Regions from separate parts of the Actinoplanes sp. NPDC049548 genome, predicted to be linked through region 1. Evidence: riboswitches for the same ligand, from Rfam matches in the RefSeq annotation. Region 1 holds a riboswitch; the other holds the start of a gene.
What was found. Region 1 has a riboswitch for ZMP and ZTP ahead of AB0J80_RS26620 (tetrahydrofolate dehydrogenase/cyclohydrolase catalytic domain-containing protein). Riboswitches for the same ligand answer to the same signal wherever they lie in the genome.

Region 1 (9,525 bases):
ACTACCACCGGCGTGACTTCGAGGGCCTGCAGAAGCAGATGGTCGGGTACGGCGCCGGGCTGACCGCCGCGTACACGAGCCTGCTGATGAAGCAGCCTGGGCTGCTGTGGCCGCTGCTCAAGCTCGTCCCGGGCGCGTTGCGCGACCTGACGAGCAAGGACAGCCTGCGCGTGTCCACCCTGCGCGAGGACTTCCCTCGGGAGCTGCTGACCGCCAACCGGCGCGGCATGCTGAGGGGTCCGCGGGCGTACCTGAAGGGCCGGCGGGCGGCACGGGCCAAGGCCCGGAGCGGCCGCTGATCGTGGTGACTCCGCCGTTCCCCGGACAGTCGCCCGACCACGCGGCATTCTCGGTACATATGTGGCAGTTGGTGAGGATCCGGCGCGCCGCCCGCTCGATGGGGGCGGCGACCGGATGCTGACCGTGCCCAGCCCCGAACCGGGCGAGCCGGCACTGCGCCCGGCCGCGCCGATGACCTCGATCCAGCACTTCGAGGCCCCGAGCGACGAGATCGCCGCACCCGGGGCCCCCGACCAGGCCGGGGAGGCCGAACCCATGCCCGACCAGCGCGCGGCGGAGCCGGCGCGGGCCTCGGACGACGACCGGAACCGCCCGGCCGCCCGAGGCTCGGCCCGGGTACGCCCGGCGGCGCCCGAGGGTGCGGAGCGACCGGCCCGGACGGACATCCAGACGACCTCGGGCGTGCCGAAGAAGCCGATTCCGGCCGCGCAGCCGGCCGAGGAGAGGCCGTCCGCAGAAGCGCCGGCCAAAGACCCGGCCGCCCCCGCAGAGCCGGCCGCCCCGAAGACGTCGGAAGCGGACGAACCGGCCGGCGAAAGGCCGACGTCATCGTCAGCAGCGGACAAATCGGCCGGTGAAAGGCAGACGTCCGCGGCCGGGGAACCGACCGTCGAGGTGGCGGCCACGGAGTCGGCAGACGCCGACGATGAGCCCACTGCCCTCCTCGAAACGGACACCAAGGGACAGGAAGACGCCGACCCTCAACCTCAGGTCGAGGGTGAGGGTGCCAAGCCTGAACCTCAGGTCGAGGGTGAGAACGACCCGGAGAAGACGGTCGTCATCAAGCTCCCGGACCACGACCCCGAGAAGACCGTCGTCCTGACGATGCCACCGTCGTCGGTCGACGACACGGTCGTGCTGCCGATCCCCGCCAAGCCGACCCCCGAGGCAACGCCGCGCCCCACTGAGCCGACCCCCACTAAGCCGACCCCCGCCCAGCCGATCCCCGCCAAGCCGCGCCCCGCCCAGCCGGGCCCTGCGGCCAAGCCACGCCCCGCCCAGCCGAACCCGGCCAAGCCGCGCCCGGCCCAGCCGAACCCGGCCAAGCCGCGCCCGGTCCAGCCGAACCCGGCCGGGGCGAGCCCGGCCAAGCCGCGCCCGGCCGAGGCGAAGCCCGCCCGGGACCCCGGCGACGACACGGTGGTGATCGTGCCGCCCGCCGCCGACGACACCATGGTGCTGCCCGTCGGGACCGTCGCCCCGCCGACCGAGGTCGTCACGGCGATCATCCCGGTCGTGCCCGGCCGGAAGGCGGGTGCGCCGGGGGCCAAGGAGTTCAAGCCCAGGCAGGCGACGTCCGCCGAGGCCGCCCCCGCCGACCCCGGCCGGGCGCCGAAGCCGGCCCGGCCCCGGCGGGAGCTGCTCGACCTGGGTCACGCGCCGGCCGTCCTGACGATCTCCGCGCTGGGCGTGCTCATGGTGGCGCTCGCGTACGCCGGCGGCCGGGTCAGCACCGGCAACGCGCCGTACGCCTACTGGTTGGGCCAGGTCGTGGTCTTCACCCCAGTGGTCGTGCGGCTGCTCAGCCGCCGGATGGCCGGCGCCGCCGAGTCGTTCCTGCTGGTCATGGGCCTGGCGCTGAACCAGTACCTGCTGAAGTGGATGTACAGCCCAGACCAGTTCCGCTTCCCCGACGAGCTGCAGCACTGGCTGGCGACGACGATCATCGTGGAGTCGGGGAAGCTGTTCCAGCCCAACCCGGCCCTGCCGCCCGCCGTGCACTTCCCCGGGCTGGCGGAGATGGGCGCGGCCGTGAGCTCGATGACCGGGCTGCCGGTGACCGCGGCCGGCGTCATCGTGGCCGGTGTCGCGCACCTCGTGTTCGTGTCCGTGCTCTTCGCGGCGGTGCTGCGCGCCAGCAACTCCCCCGCCGTCGCCGGGGTGTGCTGCGCGACGTACGCGACGGCTCTGCACTATCTGTTCTTCAACTCGATGTTCCTCTACCAGACCGCGGCGCTGCCCTTCTTCATGCTGACGATCTGGGCGACGCGGCGGTGGCGGGCCGAGGGCGGGTGGCCGTTCGTGACGCTGGCGGTCTGCGCCGCGGCGCTCACCACGGTCAGCCACCACGTCACCGCTTTCGCGCTGGTCATCACGCTGCTCCTGCTCGCCGTGGTGGAGCTGGCGGTGCAGCGGCCGCGCCAGTGGAAGGCCCTGGTGATGCCGGCGGTGGCCCTGGTCGTGGTCGCCGTGTGGATGCTCACCGTGGCACGCGACGTGCTCGGCTACCTGGAGGCGCCGGTCGAGCAGGTGGGGCAGACCATCTCGAACCTCATCAACGGCCGGTCCGAGGCGTCGTCGACCACGGCGGCGGTGAGCGTGGGGCAGCTCGTGGTGCAGGGCTCCGGCCTGCTGGGGCTGTTCGTCCTCTACGCCGCCCTGGTGCGCGACATGATCCACCGCCGCGATCGGGACTCCTGGCGGTGGGCGGCGGTCATCGGCGGGGCCGTCTTCTTCGCCGGCAACGGCGTGCGGTTCCTCGGGCAGAACGGCCCGGAGATCGCCGGGCGGCTCTCCACGTTCACGTACGTGCCGATCTCGATCCTGGCGGCGATCGCGCTGGTCCGGGGCGTGCAGATCATCCCTGCCAAGGACGCCGAGGGGCGCCGGTGGCGGTGGCGGGCCGCCGCGCCGGCGATCGACGTCGTCGTCCCCGGCGGCTGGAACCTGTACAGCCGGGTCGCCGCCGGCTCCGCGATGATCACCCTGCTGATGATCGGCGCCCGGGCCGGCGGCTGGCCGCCGCTGGGCTCCATCCTGCCGGGCCCGTACCTGGCCGGTGGTTTCGAGCGGTCGGTCGACGTGTACGGGGTGGACACGGCGGAGTGGGAGCGGCGGACGCTGGGCCACGGCAACCGGATCGGCGGTGACGTGACGTCGGTGTCGCTGGCGTCCACGTACGGCCGGCAGGACCCGGTCCGCGAGGTGGGTCCGCTGTACTACGCCGACGACTGGGGCCTGGACGAGGAGCAGTTCGTCTCCGACCTCGCCATCCAGTACCTGGTGGTCGACAAGCGCCTGTCGGAGCAGCTGCCCGAGGGTGAGGCGTACTTCGAGAACGACCCGAACGCGGGCTCCATCACCCGGCCGCTGACCACGACGCAGATCGCCAAGTTCGACTCGCTGACCGACGTCGACCGGCTCTACGACAACGGCACGGTCCGCGTCTACCGCCTGGGGGCCCAGTGAACGCGCTGCTCACCCGGATCGTCGCCGGGCTCACCCTGGCGGCGGGCGTGGCCGTGCTGGCCGGCCCGAAGCCGCTCGCCGTCGCCGGCGGCCTGCTGCTGGCGTTCGTGCTGCCCGGCATGGCGGTCACCGGGGCGCTGTTCCGCCGCCGTACGCTCACCGCCATCGAACGGGTCCTGCTCGCCCCGGCGCTGAGCATGGCGGTGCTGATCGTCGCCGGCCTGGCGATCCACCTGTGCCGCCTTCCCCTGGACCGGGTGTCCTGGGCCGTCGCCACGGGCGGCCTGACCCTCCTGGCGCTCGGCGTACCGCTGGTGCTGTCGAAGGGCGTGGCGGCCGCCCCGACCGCCGAGGAAGAGGAGTCGCGGCCGGTCGGCGAGCGGCGGGCCCGTATCGACCTGACGCCGCGTGACGCGGTGGTGATGGCCGAGGCCCGGACGATCGTCATGTCGGTGGTGCCCCCGGAGGACGAGCAGCAGGCGGCCGTCGACGAGAAGGCGCAGCGCAGCCGGCTGGTACGGCAGCTGCTGCCGCTGGTGCTGGTCCTGGCGGTGCTCGGCGGTGCCAGCTGGCTGTCGTTCGGCACCTCGCGGGCGACGTACGAGACCACGGTGACCGCACTGTCCGCCGCGCCCTCGGGGCCGGTGGACGCGCTGGGCAACCGGGTGGTGGCGGTGTCCGCGTCCGGCCTGGTGGCCGCCGACGGCCCGTACCGGCTGACGGTGAGCGGGGCGGGCGGCACGACGCCGACCCGCAGGGTGATCGCGCCGTCCGGTGACGGGACCTGGAGTGAGAACCTGACGCTGCCGGGCGACCAGCGGCTGACCGTGAGCCTGTACCGGTTCGGCGACACGGGCGCGTTCCGGACGCTGTACATCAGCGCGGTGGAATGACCGGGTGACACCGCTTCGGCGCGCGCCGGGCGGCACGGCATACTGGTCCGCGACACGCGACTGGCGGCATCGAGGATGGACCACCATCGGGGAGCACGTCGTGGGCGCCGTCCGCCTGGGTGCCCACGCTCTGGGAGACGCGCATGTCCGAAAGCCCTGAGGCGCCGGCTCACGAGGCCCGGCTCCTGCCCGGCAAGCCCGTCGCGGACGCGGTCCTGGCCGACGTCGCGCAGCGGGTGGCGAAGCTGCGGGAGGGCGGCGTCCAGCCCTCGCTGGCCACGATCCTGGTCGGCGACGACGACGCCAGCGCCGGATACATCCGGATCAAGCAGCGCCAGGCGGGAGAGCTGGGCTTCGTGTCCCCGCACGAGCACCTGCCGGCCACCGCCACCCAGGACGACCTGCACCGGGTGATCGACCGGCTCAACGCCGACCCCGCCGTGCACGCCCTGCTGATCCAGTACCCGCCGCCCGCGCACATCGACTACGACGCGGCCCTCATGACCGTCGACCCGGACAAGGACGTCGACGGCATGCACCCGCTCAACCTGGGCCGGCTCTCCGTCGGCCTGCCGGGGCCCCGCCCCTGCACCCCGGCCGGCATCGAGGCGCTGCTCGCGCACCACGACGTCCCGGTGGCGGGGCGTGAGGTGGTCATCCTGGGCCGGGGCGCCACCATCGGCCGGCCGCTGGCCATGCTGCTCTCGCAGAAGCGGCCGACGGCGAACGCCGCCGTTACCGTCGTCCACACCGGGGTGCCGGACTGGCAGCGGTACACCCGGCGGGCCGAGATCCTCATCGCGGCGGCGGGCGTCCCCGGCATCATCCAGCCGGAGCACGTGCGTCCCGGGGCCACGGTGATCGGCGCCGGCGTGCGCTACGAGGGCCGCCGCCTGCTGCCGGACGTCGCCGAGGAGGTCGCCACGGTCGCCGGCGCGATCACCCCGCGGGTCGGCGGCGTCGGCCCGACGACCGTCGCCATGCTGTTCCGCAACGCGATCGAGGCCGCGGAGAAGGCCGCGGGCGTCAGCCGCTGAAGCGGGCGCTCTTCGCCATCGCCACGTACGCCGCGAGCGACTGCGGGTCGGTGTCGATGCGCCACTTCTCCGTGTACCCGGGGTGGGTGTCGGTGTCGAACCACGCCACGCCGCCCACCGCCGGGTGCGCCTCGACCCACTGGGCGAACAGCGTGATCCAGTCCGCCTTGGTCCGGCCGCCGCGGTCCACGGCGCCGACCTCGGAGATCAGGATGGGCTTGCGGGCGGCGTACGAGCGGTAGATCGGCCCGAACAGCGTCTCGGGCTTCTCGTGGTGCAGGTTGTAGCCCGAGACGCCCACCCAGTCGACGTACTTGTCGCCGGGGTAGAGGGCCGCGTGGGTGTTCCAGTCGGCGACCGGCGCGGAGTTCCAGTTGGGGCTCCAGACCCACGCGACGTTGTCCGCGCCCTCCTCACCGAAGATCCGGTGCAGCCGCCGCCACGACTCGACGAAGCCTCCGGCGTCCTTGTCGTTGCGGGCCGCGCCCCAGGGGTACCAGTCGCCGTTCATCTCCCAGGCCCAGCGCAGCAGCAGGGGCCGGCCGACCTTCTTGAGCCGGCGGGCGGCCCGGGCGATGAGGTCGTCGGCGGCACCGGAGGTGATGTCGGCGTACCGGGTGCCACGCCAGGACACCATGGGGAACGCGTGGTCCGGCAGGCCCTCGACGGTGCGGGGCAGCAGGTCGTCCCAGTCGTAGAAGACGTGCAGGATCCGCTCGTCGCGGCCGGTCTGCTGCCGGCGCAGCTGCTGTGCCTGCGTGCGGGTCCGGGCGGACAGGTCGAGGTACGCGCCGAGCATGACCTTGCCCGGCCGGAACGGCACCGGGCCGCCACCCTTGGTGACCACCGGTGGCGGGGTGGGGGCCGACGCGCGGGGCGTCTGCGAGGCCGACCGGCCGGGTGAGCTCGTCGCCTCCGCGGGACCGTCGTCCGGGCGGATCTTCAGTGCGGCCACGGCCGCGGCGGGGACGGCGGCGAGCGCGGCGACGCCCAGCACCTGGCGGCGGCTCAGGCTGCGGCGCGGGGCGCGGTGGGTAGGGCTCATGTCAGGTTCCGGCCGGCGGCACGGGCCAGCCGGCGGACGACCCGCCAGCCCGGCTGGGCCAGCTGCTTGAGCCGCGGCACCAGCGGCGAACCCCCGCCGCTCACCAGGTTCACCAGTTCGGCGCCGGTCATGTCCGGGGTCGGCTGGAACCGGGGTACGGCGAAGCGCCGCTCCCCCGGCGTGTGCAGCCGCCGGCCGACCTCGGTGGCGTTGTCGTGCCCGGCGGTGAGCACGGCGGCACGGACCTTGGCGCCGTTGTAGCCGTGCGGGTACGCGAAGCTGCGCACCCGCCGGCCGAGGCGCTGCTCGAGCTCGTCCTTGCTGCGGGCGATCTCCTCGCGCAGCTGGGCCGCGGGCAGGACGTCGAGCGGGTGGTGGACGAGGCTGTGGTTGCCGATCTCGATGCCCGCGTCGGCGACCTCGGCCAGCTCGTCCCAGGTGAGCAGCTTGCCGAAGTCCGGGGACCAGCGGCCCAGCCAGTCGGCGTACTCGCCGAGGTGGCCGACGGAGGCGTACAGGGTGGCGCCGGCGCCGGCCTCGGCCAGGACGGGGACGGCCTGGGTGAGGAAGTCGCGGTAGCCGTCGTCGAAGGTGACGGCGAGCAGCTTGTCGGTGCAGCCGTGCTCGAGCAGGTCGAGCGCCTCGGTGAGCCCCACGAGCCGGTAGCCGGCGGCGGTGAGCGCGGTCAGCTGCTCGGCGAGCCGCACCGGCGGCACCGCCAGGTCGCGCATCGGACCGGCGACCGCGGACACGGAGTGGTACATCAACGCCGGCATGGTCTCCCACGCCGGCGGCGCCGTGACGGTCACCGCATCCCTCCCACGCGCTCCCGGATATGACCATTATCGGTCGTGGACCCGGCAAGCTTCGTGGTTCGCGCACTGTTGTCGCAGGGACCGGCGGCGCCATGTCTGCGCCGCTCAGGCCACGCTACGGGGCAGTTTCCGCAGTGTCCAGCACGACTGCGGCGACCACGGCCGACATATCGGCGACGGTCATTCGGACAACCCCGCCCCGGGTCGCCAGACCCCGGTCCGCCTCGTACGCCACGACGCCCGCGTGCTCCAGCTCGTCGGCCAGCAGGGCCAGCCGCCGTTCGATGCGGGCGGCGAGGTGTTCTGCGAGGTCGTCCTGGCGGGCGGCGGGGATCTGCACGGTCATGGGGTCAGCCTTCAGTCCTTTAGTGGGCGGCGGCGGGGTGGTTGGATGGGCACCTTTCGCCGTTGGCGGGGCGTCGCCGCCCGAACGCGGCCACATGTCCCACGCTAGGCGCCGCGCGTACCTGTTGTGGGCTTTCAGGGTTTTTGCCCCGGACCGTGGACGATCCGGCCTCTGCCGAAAGTCATAGGCGCCGATCCGGCTGCGGAGGGAAGCGCGCGCACCCTCGGTGACGGCAAGGTGATGACCATGACCTCAGACCGTGCGCGCCGCCTCGCCGAGGCCGCCTGTGAGGCCGGGCTGGTGCTCGGGCTCACGGCGCTGCCGACCGCCTGGCGCGCCCTCGACGGCGAGCTGATCGTGATACTCGCCGGCATGCTCGCCGTGCTCACCGCCGCGACGTACGCGCTACACGCAGTCACGTTCGACTGCTTCCGCCTGACGGCTCAGCGCCGGAAGGGCAGTTTTTCTTATACCCAGCGTAAGGAATGAACCGTCGGACGTCCTGGCGCGTACCCCGGGTTGCACGCTCTCACGACACCCGGGGGTGACCAGGATGTTCCGCCTCATCCAGCTCCACGCGCAGCACGGCGTCCCGCGCATCGGCGTGGATCCCGACGGTTACGGCAGCGAACGGGCCGCCCTCGCCCGCTACCGGGAGACACCGGCCGAGTTCTTCGGCGTGGGCCGCTTCGACGAGTCGGGGCGGCTGGCGGAGATCATCATGGACACGGTGTGCGGACCCGCCGCGAGCTGCCCGAGGCAGGCGGTGGTGGTGCACGCGGAGACGTTCCAGCGGCTGTGTGACACCTGCTCGTTCGGCCTCGAGGTGCTCACCCTGCCGGAGCTGGCGCTGCGGCTCGGGGTCGCGGTACGCCTGGCGCCCGTCCTGGCCCCGTCCGGCCGGCACGCCGCGCCGGAGGAGAGCTGCTCGATCGGCAACCGGATCGCCCGCGAATTCGCCTCGCACATCGACGACCCGGTCTGGCGGATGGAGCTGTGCGCGGAGCTGGCCCGTACGCCCAGCGCCGTGAACGGCCTGTTGATCGGCGTCGGGGCGCTCAGCCACCGCGACGTGCTGGACCATTACCCCGCCCTGTGCGCGCTCGGCACCCAGCTGCCCGTCACCATCCACGCCGATCTGCTGCGGGCCACCTCTCGGCCACTGTCCCCGGCCGGAGTCGCCGCGCTGCGGCTCGGCCTGTAGGAACCGAACCCTGATCAGCCGCGGCTGATCAGGGTTCCCACCCGCTGCGGGGCGAAGATGTCGTCGGCCAGCAGCAGCGCGAGGCCGACCAGTCCCGAGCGGGTGTCGAGCTTGGTGGCGACGATCTCGAGGTTACGCGTCGCGAGCGGCAGGGACCGCCGGTAGACCATCTCCCGGATGCCGGCGAAGAGCTGCTCCTCGATGCGCGCCAGCTGGCCGCCGATGACGATCACGCGCGGGTTGAAGAGGCTGACCGAGTCGGCGATCGCGTGGCCGACGATGCGCCCGGCGCGCCGGGCCAGCCGTACGGCGGTGACGTCGCCGGTGCGGATCAGCGTGACCGCGTCGTCCACCGAGGTGACGTCCTTGCCGGCCGCCCGGAGGTCGCGTACCAGGGCCCACCCGCCCGCGTACGCCTCGACGCAGCCCGTGTTGCCGCACCGGCACAGCGGCTCGTCGTCCGTGTCGGCGACGGCGAGCTGGATGTGCCCGATGTCGCCGGCCGCCCCGTCGGCCCCGCGGTAGACCTCTCCGCCGATGATCATGCCCGCCCCCACGCCGGTGCCGACCTTGAGCATCAGCAGCTGCCGGACCTCCGGGTGGATGCTGCGGTGCTCGCCGAACGCCATGGCGTTGACGTCCTTGTCGACCAGGACCGGGCAGTCGTAGCGGCCGGCGAACCAGCCGGGGATGTCG
Region 2 (9,525 bases), on a different contig from region 1:
CGCCGACCTCGGTGTCCTGGAACATCGGCGCGCCGGTGTCGAGAACCCACAGCCGGTTCTTCGGGTCGACGACGACGCTCTGCACGGACACGAACGCCCGGGGGTCGTCGTTGCCGGACGGGCTGTTGTGCGCCTGGTCGGGGTACGCGACGACGGCACCGTCGCGCAGCTCGCCGACGGTGAAGACGACCTCGTCGCCCCACCTGGGGAAGTTCACGAAGATCCGGCCGCCGGCCGACACGCTGACGCCGGTGGGCATCGGGCCGTTGTCGAACGTGTGCACCGTCTCCAGCGAGGCGGCAAGGTGCTCGCTCATCGTGGCCGGGTACCCGCCGCGGCACGTGCTGAAACAGACACAACGGGCCGAGGCGTCGCCTGCCGAACACACAACGCTGCGAACAACATTCGACGAACGAACGGAGTGGGCCCGACCTCGCCTGCCGAACAGAGCGGGCACGAACAACGTTCGACGAACGAACGGGATGGGCGCAGGTCTGCCCGCCGAACACACCAGGCGCGAACGACGTTCGACGGACGAACAGGAGAGCCCTGCCCGAACACAACCGGGCGAGCGACGTTCGACGAACGAACGGGATGGGCCCGGCCGGAGCCGGGCCCATCCTGCCGGGAGTGTCAGACGCCGAGGTCGACGCTGGGATAGAGCGGGAACCCGCCGAGCAGCTCGCTCGCCTGCTTGCTGACCCGGTCGGCGACGGCCGGGTCCAGGTCGAACTTGGCCTTCGACGCGCCGGCCTTCGTCTGCGACAGGACCGTGTGCATCAGCTCGGCGATCTGGTCCATCTCCGCCGTGCCGAGGCCGCGGGTCGTGAGCGCCGGGGTGCCGACCCGGATGCCGGAGGTGTACCAGGCGCCGTTCGGGTCCTGCGGGATCGCGTTGCGGTTGGTGACGATGCCGCTGTCCAGCAGCGCCTGCTCCGCCTGGCGGCCGGTCAGGCCGTACTTGTCGACGTCGATCAGGACGAGGTGGTTGTCGGTGCCGCCGCTGACCACCGTCGCGCCACGCTTGATCAGGCCTTCGGCGAGGGCCTGGCTGTTGGCGACGATGCGCTGGGCGTAGTCGGCGAACTCCGGCCGGCGGGCCTCGGCGAACGCGATCGCCTTGGCGGCCATGACGTGGCCGAGCGGGCCGCCGAGGACCATCGGGCAGCCGCGGTCGACCTGGTCGGCGAGCTCGGGCTGGCAGAACACCGCGCCACCGCGGGGGCCGCGCAGGCTCTTGTGGGTGGTCGTGGTGACGATGTGGGCGTGCTCGATCGGGTTGAAGTCGCCGGTGAAGACCTTGCCGGCGACCAGGCCCGCGAAGTGCGCCATGTCGACCATGAAGGTCGCGCCCACCTCGTCGGCGATCTCCCGCATGATGCGGAAGTTCACCTTGCGGGGGTACGCCGAGTAGCCACCGACGATGATCAACGGCTTGAACTCGCGCGCCGACTCGCGCAGGGCGGCGTAGTCGATCTGGCCGGTGGCGGGGTCGACGCCGTAGCTGCGCTGGTCGAACATCTTGCCGGAGATGTTGGGGCGGAAGCCGTGGGTGAGGTGGCCGCCCGCGTCCAGCGACATGCCGAGCATCCGCTGGTTGCCGAAGGCCTGGCGCAGCTCGGCCCATTCGGCGTCGGTGAGGTCGTTGACGTTGCGCTTCTGCGCCTTGGCCAGCGCCGGCGCCTCCACCCGGTCGGCGAGCACCGCCCAGTACGCGACCAGGTTGGCGTCGATGCCGGAGTGCGGCTGCACGTACGCGTACGGCGCGCCGAACAGGGCCTTGGCGTGCTCGACGGCGACCGACTCGACGGTGTCGACGTTCTGGCAGCCGGCGTAGAAGCGGCGGCCGATGGTGCCCTCGGCGTACTTGTCGGAGAGCCAGTTGCCCATCGCGAGCAGCACGGCAGGGGACGCGTAGTTCTCGGACGCGATCAGCTTGAGGGACTCCCGCTGATCGTGCAGCTCCTTCGCGATCGCGTCGGCGATCCGGGGCTCGACGGCGCGCACAGCGTCCAGCGCGGCGCGGAAAGCGGTCGATTCGGCGTTCAGCTCAGACATCGGACCTCCCTATCACAGGTGATGAGGCCCAGGCGCACGGCAGTCACCCCGGTGGGTGGGACCGCTCCCCGATGGTCATCCATCTTGAACGCGCCAGTCACGGCCCGCGGACGAGCATACCGGCGCCGGGCGCTGTGGTCACATCCGTTGCAGGCGTGACCGGGTCCGCTCGTCGCACAGCGCGCCGGCCAGTCCGGCCTCGAACGCCGCCTCCTCGGTGACGCCCAGATCGGCGGCGAGCGCGTACTCGCGGGACAGGTCGGTGAAGAACATCGCGGGATCGTCGGTCGAGATCGAGCAGAGAACGCCGGCCCGGGAGAGCTGGGTGATCGGGTGGTCGCGCTCAGTGGCGTACCCGAGGCGGATGTTCGAGGTGGGGCACACGTCGAGCACGATGCGGCGTTCGGCGAGCTCGGCCATCAGCTGCGGATCGCGTACCGCGGTGATGCCGTGCCGGATCCGGCTCGCGCCCATGCGCAGCGCGGACCGGACCGACTCCGGACCCGCCGCCTCCCCCGCGTGCGGGACCAGACCGAGCCCGTATTCGGCGGCGTAGCGCATGGCCGGCTCGTACGGTTGGTCCGGGAACCGGCCCTCGCGGCCGGCGAGGCCGAATCCGACCACGCCCCGCTCGCGGTGGCGCACCGCGGCCCGGGCCACGCGCATGCCGAAGTCCGGGTCGGCGCCGCGGTACTGCTCCGGGGTCAGCCGCACGATCACGCCGTGGGTCTCCTCCGCCTCGGCTGCGCCGTCGCAGTAGCCCGCCATGATGGCGTCGAGGCCCAGGTCGGCGGCCAGCTGCGGGTCCGGGGTGAAGATCCCTTCCAGGTACGCCGCGCCGTGCCGCTCAGCCTCCGCGGCGTAGTCGACGACGATCCGCCGGAAGTCATCGGGCGTTCGCAGGCAGGCGGTCGTGACGTTCCACATGTCGATGAAGTGGTGAAGGTCGCGGAAGCCGTCGACCGGTTGCGGCACCGGGAGCCGGTTGCGGCGCGCGATGGCGGCAAGGGTGTGCGGACGTACAGAACCTTCGAAATGGACGTGCAGTTCGATCCTCGCCACTACGGCATTGTGCCCGGCGGTGGAGTTCGATCATTAGCCTGAGCGGGTGAACGGCGTCCAGATCCTGCTCATCGCCGCGGCCGGCATCGCCATCTCCGCGTTCGCCCACCGGCGGGGCCTGCAGCCCGGTCTCATCGTCGTGACGCTCGCCGCGGCGGTCAGCTTCGTGCCAGGCATGCCGCGGCTCGAGCTGGAGAGCGAGCTCCTGCTCGCGATCGTGGTGCCGCCGCTGCTGTACTCGGCCACCCGCGCCGCCTCCTTCACGGGCTTCAACCAGAACCTGCGCGCCATCGTCAATCTGGGCGTGGTGCTGGTGGTGCTGACCGCCGGGGCGCTCGGCGTGCTGTCGTCGTGGCTGCTGCCGTCGCTGGGCCTCGCGGCGGCGTTCGTGCTCGGCTCGGTGCTGGCACCGCCGGACACCATCACCACCGTCTCGCACGGCGAGGAGCTGGGGCTGCCGCGCCGGGTCACCACCATCCTGACCGGCGAGAGCCTGGTCAACGACGCGACCGCGCTGACCCTGTTCAGCATCGCGGTGGGCGCGGTCAGCGGCGAGCACACCTCGTGGAGCGGCGGCGTCGGGGAGTTCCTGCGCACCGCCGGCATCGGCGTGGCGATCGGGGCGGCGCTGGGCACGGCGACGCTGTGGATCCGGAGGATGCTGCGGAACTCGACGCTGGAAACCGCGCTCGTGCTGCTTGTTCCGTTCACCGCGTTCCTCACGGCCGAGCAGGTGCACGCCTCCGGCATCCTCGCCGTGGTCGTGGCCGCGTTCGCGATCAGCATCAACACCTCGATGGACCCGCGGCACCAGTATCCGGGCGCGTACCGGACGCGGCTGCAGGAGGAGGCGTTCTGGCCGGTCGTCGACTTCCTGCTCGAGACGTTCGTGTTCGCGTACATCGGACTGCAGCTCAAGTTCGTCGTCGAGGATCTGCGCGCCGACGAGGACCCCGGCTTCACCCGTACCGTGATCGCCGCCGCGGTCTTGTTGCTCGCAGCGATCCTGGTCCGCCTGGCCGGGGTGTATCTGCTGTTCGGCCGCTGGCAGCTCGACGAGCTGCTGAACCGGCGGCGCCGGGAGGCGGACCCCGAGCGCGCCCGGCGGGCCGAGGAACGCCGGGCCCGCCGGATGCGGGGCCGCAGGCGGTTCGACACCCCGCTGGGCCCGCCGACGCCGCGCGAGACACTGGTGGTCGGCTGGACCGGCATGCGCGGCATCCTCACCCTTGCGGCCGCAGCTGCCATCCCCGAGACGATGGCGAACGGCCAGCCGTTCCCCGGCCGCGACGCCGTACAGGCGATCGCCCTCGCCGTCACGCTCGGAACACTGTTCGTCCAGGGAACGACCGTTCGATGGCTCGTTCGCCGGCTGGGAATGGACGTACGCGCCGAACACGAACAGGCCGCGGCGATGCGTTCGCGCGGCGAGGCGATCATGGCGGCTGCCGCGGAGGGTACGGCGGACGAGCACTTCGACACGCGCCGCAACGCGCTGAGCCGGGCCGTGATGCAGGGCGAGATCGACGAGGACACCGCCCGCCGACTGATCGCCGAGCTGGACCTGCGCCAGGCCGCCCAGCACACCGTCGTCGAAAATGCCGTGAAGCCGGCCGTCCCCGGGGCGTAGGGTCGCGCCATGCCTACGACGCATGCCCTCCTCGGCCAGGCGTGGACGCCTGTCGCGCGGGGACCGATGCACTCGTCCCGGCTCCGCGCCCGGCGTCGCGCCCTGCGCCGCCGCTCCGGCTGACCGAGTTCCGCTGAGCGCTGCCGCCAGGGCCCCTTCGTGTCCTCTTCCCACGGACGGGCCGCAATGACGTATGTCCGCGTTCGCCGCATCGAACGGCAGCACGAACGGCCTCACTGACGCCCGACCGCGTTCGCCGCACCCAACGGCAACACGAACGGCCTCACTGACGCCCGACCGCGTTCGCCGCACCGAACGGCAACACGGACAGCCGCGTTGATGCCTGTCCGCGTTCGCCGCTCCCGCGGCAGACAGGACCACGGTCATGGCGCTTCACGAACACGCCCGCGCGCGGCGGGCCTTCGGCCAGAATCTGCTCACCGATCCCCGGGCCGTCCGGCAGCTCGCCCGAGCCGCCGGCATCGATCCGGGCGACCTCGTCTACGAGATCGGCGCCGGACGCGGGAACCTCACCCGCGAGCTGGCCCGGCACACCGACCGGCTCATCGCGTACGAGCTGGATCCGGCGATGGCGGCGGCCGTGCCCCGCCGGCCGGGCCTGACGGTCCGGACCGGAGACTTCCTGCGGGCCGTGCCGCCCCGGGAGCCGTTCCGGGTGGTCGGCAACATCCCGTACGCGCTGACCGCGGCGGTCGTCGAGTGGTGCCTCGATGCGGAGCACCTCGAATCCGCGACGCTGCTCACCCAGCTCGAGTACGCCCGCAAACGAACCGGCGACTACGGCCGCTGGACCCGCCTGACCGTCGCCACCTGGCCTTACGTGCGCTGGGACCTCGCCAGCCGGGTGCCGCGCACGGCCTTCCGCCCGGTACCCCGGGTCGACGGCGGCATCCTGCACCTGCACCGCCGTTCGGTGCCGCTGGTGGCCGACCCGGTCGCGTGGCGACGCTTCGTCCACCTCGGCTTCACCGGCCGGGGTGGTTCGCTGCAGGCCACCATGCAGCTTCGGTACGGCGCCCGGCGAACGTCAGCGGCGTTCCGGGCCGCGCGGCTGGCACCGGACGTGCCGGTGGGCGAGGTGTGGCCGGAGCGCTGGCTCACGCTCTTCCAACTGCTCGACCGCTGAAAACCGGCCGGCCGGTGCAACCCGGCCGACCGGTGCAAGCCATCGGCCGACGCCGGCCGCCGACCGGTCTCAGCGCTAGGCCGCTGGCGGCCGGCCGGTCTCAGCGCTAGGCCGCTGGCGGCCGGCCGGTCGCAACGCTAGGCCGCTGGCGGCCGGCCGGTCGCAACGCTGGGCCGTCGGCGGCCGCCTCGGCTCAGATGAGGCCGAGGCGGCGGACGGCGTCGCGTTCCTCGATGAGCTCCGCCACGGACGCGTCGATGCGCGACCGGGAGAACTCGTTGATCTCAAGCCCCTGCACGATCTCGAAGCGACCATCGCGGGCGGTGACCGGGAACGACGAGATCAGGCCCTCCGGTACGCCGTAGGAGCCGTCCGACACCACCGCGGCGGAGGTCCAGTCGCCCTCGGCGGTGCCGTTGACCCAGTCGTGGACGTGGTCGATCGCCGCCGACGCTGCCGATGCGGCCGACGACGCGCCGCGTACCTCGATGATCTCTGCGCCGCGCTTGGCGACCCGTGGGATGAACTCGTCGACCAGCCAGGTCCGGTCGTCGGCGAGGTCGGCGATGCTCTGGCCGTCGCGCTGCGCCTGGTGGATGTCGGGGTACTGCGTCGCGGAGTGGTTGCCCCAGATCGTGACCCGGCTCAGCTGCGACACCGAGACGCCCAGCTTGCGGGCGAGCTGCGCCAGGGCCCGGTTGTGGTCCAGCCGGGTCATCGCGGTGAAGCGTTCCGCCGGTACGTCGGGCGCGTGCGCCTGGGCGATCAGGGCGTTCGTGTTCGCCGGGTTGCCGACGACCAGAACCTTGACGTCCGCTGCCGCCCCGCTGTTGATCGCCTGGCCCTGCGGCTTGAAGATGCCCCCGTTGGCCTCGAGGAGATCACCGCGCTCCATGCCTTTGGTACGCGGCCGCGCGCCGACGAGGAGCGCGATGTTAACCCCGTCGAACGCCCGCACGGCGTCGTCGAACACGTCCACCCCGGCGAGCAGCGGGAAGGCGGCATCCTCGAGCTCCAGCGCCGTGCCTTCGGCTGCCCGTACGGCCGCGGGGATCTCCAGCAGCCGCAACCGCACCTGCCGGCCCGGTCCCAGCAACTGCCCGGAGGCGATCCGGAACAGCAGCGCGTAGCCGATCTGGCCCGCCGCCCCGGTGACCGTCACGGTGACTGGTGCCTCTGCCATGAGCCGTTCTCCCGCCGTCAGGAATCAATGATCCACTCGACCCTATCGCCGCCGAGTCTTCATCGTCGGCCTGGTGCCGGTGCCGACGCCGGCATTCCCCAGCCCTGGAAGCCGAGATGTCTGCGGTACCAGGGGCGGCGATCGACGGGCTGCCCGACGAACGGGTCACGCCCGAGGACCCGGATGAACGTCGAGCTCACGTCGACGGCCGAACTATGGACCGACCGGCCGGGCCTCAAGCGGAGACGCGGAAGCGGTCGGCGACCGCGCGGAGCTCGTCCGCGACCCGGTTGAGCTGGGCAACCGCCGTGTCGGCCTCGGCCAGGGTGCCGGTCGTCGCCTCGGCCGACTGGGCGACGCCGTTGATGTTCGTGGCGATGGTCGAGCTGCCGCCTGCCGCCTCGCCGATGCTGCGGCTCATCTCGGCGGTGGTCGCGGTCTGCTCCTCGACGGCGGAGGCGATCGTCACCTGGTAGTCGTTGATCCGCTGGATGATCTCGGAGATCTCGCCGATCGCCTCGACCGCGCCCGCGGTGTCGGCCTGGATCGTCTCGACGCGGCGGGAGATGTCCTCGGTCGCCTTGGCGGTTTCCTGGGCCAGGTCCTTGACCTCCGAGGCGACGACCGCGAAGCCCTTGCCGGCCTCACCGGCCCGGGCCGCCTCGATGGTGGCGTTGAGGGCGAGCAGGTTGGTCTGCTCGGCGATCGCGGTGATCACCTTGACGACGTCGCCGATCTCGGCCGATGACGTGCCCAGCTTGGCGACCATCTGGTTGGTGCTCTGGGCAACCTCGACCGCGCTGGAGGCGACCACGGCGGCGTCGTTGGCGTTCTGGGCGATCTCCCGGATCGACGCGCCCATCTCGTCGCTGCCGGCGGCGACCGTCTGCACCGAGCCGGAGACGTCGTCGGCCGCGGCGGCCACCAGGCCGGCCTGGGCTGCGGCCTCGCGGGCGCTCTCGCCGATCCGCTGGGTCGCTCCGGTGAGCTGGTGCGTGCTGGCGCTCAGCTCCCGGGCACCGCCGGTGAGCTCGGCGACCGCGCTGTGCAGGCCGTCGCGGGCTCGGTTCACGGCGACCGCCATCCGGCCCAGCTCGTCGCGACCGTGTACCTCGGCGGGAACGGTGAGGTCGCCGACGGCGAGCGCCTCCAGGGCGCGGTCCGTGGCCGCCAGCTGGGCCGTGGTCAGCCGGGCCGCAAGGGCGCCGAGGGCCAGTGCCAGCAGCAGGCCGATGACGAGGGTGATGATGACGGCGAGCCGCTCGCCGCCGGAGTCGTCGGCGTCGAGGGACAGCACGGCGATCATCACCGCGGCGACCGCCATCGTCGCCGCGGGCAGCAGCATCTTGACGCTCGTGCCGCGGTCGGCCAGCCAGCCCACGAGGGGACTGCGGCGGACCGTCACCGCTTCGGCGTCGTTCGGTGCAGCGTTCGGCATCCCGCCCCCTTCCGGGTACGGAACGATCATCGCGCCCGGTGCCGGACAACCGCCGCGAAATGCGAAACCTCATACGGGGACCGCTCAGGTGACGGCCAGCTCCACGAGCTCCGCGTCGCCGGGGCGCCAGCCCTCGACCACGACGGCGACGTACCGGGCCTGGTCGCCGAGCGGGCCATAGGTCAGACCGTCCGCCGAGGCCTCGACGTGCCACGCGGGGCGGCGGCCCCGGGTCCAGGCGGCCCGGACGCTTTCCACGGGGGCCACCCGGCCCAGGTCGACCACCATGCGCCCGGTGGGTCCCGGACGCCATGAGGTGGCCGGGTTCCCGTCGACCGCGTGGGCGGGGGACGTCATGCCCGCCGGCAGCGGCGAGGTCGGGAACGTCGTCCGGCCGCGGGCCAGGTCCGCCGTGGGAGTCACCGGGGCGCCGGGCATCGACACGTGGCGTGACTTGCCGGCGGGCACGCGTACCGTTGCGGACCAGGAGCCGCAGCTCAGGGTGACCACCGCTCGGTGGTCGGCCGGGGCGGTGACGGTGACGTGGTGCGAGTCGCGGACGTGGTAGCCGGTGCCGGTCGGCGGGTCGCCGGCGACCGTGAAGCGCGGCGGCTCGACCAGGGCGGTGCCGCCGTCGAGGCTGACCGGCCACTCGAGGCCGTCCTCCGTCAGCAGCTGCTCGCCGCGGTAGAGCTTGCCGCTTCCGGGGATGCGTACCGTCACGTCGCGGACCGGGTCCGGCGAGAGGTTGAAGATGCTGAGGTAACCGTCGGCGTCGCTGACCGTGAGCCCTTCGGCGGTGGGCAGCTTCCTGGCGGCGGTGCGGGCCAGGTCGTTGCGGTTGCCCGCGTACCCCTCGATGAGGGAGGCGTGGGCAGTGACCGAGGTGGCCGTCACGGTGATGTCGCCACCGCCGGGGGTGACGATGCCGGCCCGGCCGTCGATGCCGGCCCAGCGCGCGGCCTTGCGGCTCTCCGGCACGTCGGCCGCGTCGGTCCAGGTGCGGC

Region 2: linked by a shared signal. The riboswitch ahead of AB0J80_RS34530 (glycine hydroxymethyltransferase) and the one ahead of AB0J80_RS26620 (tetrahydrofolate dehydrogenase/cyclohydrolase catalytic domain-containing protein) in region 1 are both predicted to bind ZMP and ZTP.

The regions. Positions count from the first base shown of each region.
Region 1 is NZ_JBFAPM010000015.1:40,767-50,291, forward strand. It holds gene AB0J80_RS26605 (glycosyltransferase family 2 protein) at 1-299, shown strand, start outside; gene AB0J80_RS26610 (hypothetical protein) at 361-3,489, shown strand; gene AB0J80_RS26615 (hypothetical protein) at 3,486-4,382, shown strand; ZMP/ZTP riboswitch at 4,429-4,510, shown strand; gene AB0J80_RS26620 (tetrahydrofolate dehydrogenase/cyclohydrolase catalytic domain-containing protein) at 4,526-5,419, shown strand; gene AB0J80_RS26625 (glycosyl hydrolase) at 5,409-6,464, opposite strand; gene AB0J80_RS26630 (polysaccharide deacetylase family protein) at 6,461-7,273, opposite strand; gene AB0J80_RS26635 (hypothetical protein) at 7,395-7,625, opposite strand; gene AB0J80_RS26640 (hypothetical protein) at 7,872-8,114, shown strand; gene AB0J80_RS26645 (hypothetical protein) at 8,179-8,829, shown strand; gene AB0J80_RS26650 (ROK family transcriptional regulator) at 8,844-9,525, opposite strand, start outside.
Region 2 is NZ_JBFAPM010000027.1:8,811-18,335, reverse strand. It holds gene AB0J80_RS34535 (L-dopachrome tautomerase-related protein) at 1-316, opposite strand, end outside; gene AB0J80_RS34530 (glycine hydroxymethyltransferase) at 634-2,058, opposite strand; ZMP/ZTP riboswitch at 2,078-2,169, opposite strand; gene add (adenosine deaminase) at 2,197-3,120, opposite strand; gene AB0J80_RS34520 (sodium:proton antiporter) at 3,167-4,750, shown strand; gene erm (23S ribosomal RNA methyltransferase Erm) at 5,136-5,897, shown strand; gene AB0J80_RS34510 (malate dehydrogenase) at 6,091-7,080, opposite strand; gene AB0J80_RS34505 (methyl-accepting chemotaxis protein) at 7,316-8,518, opposite strand; gene AB0J80_RS34500 (discoidin domain-containing protein) at 8,603-9,525, opposite strand, start outside.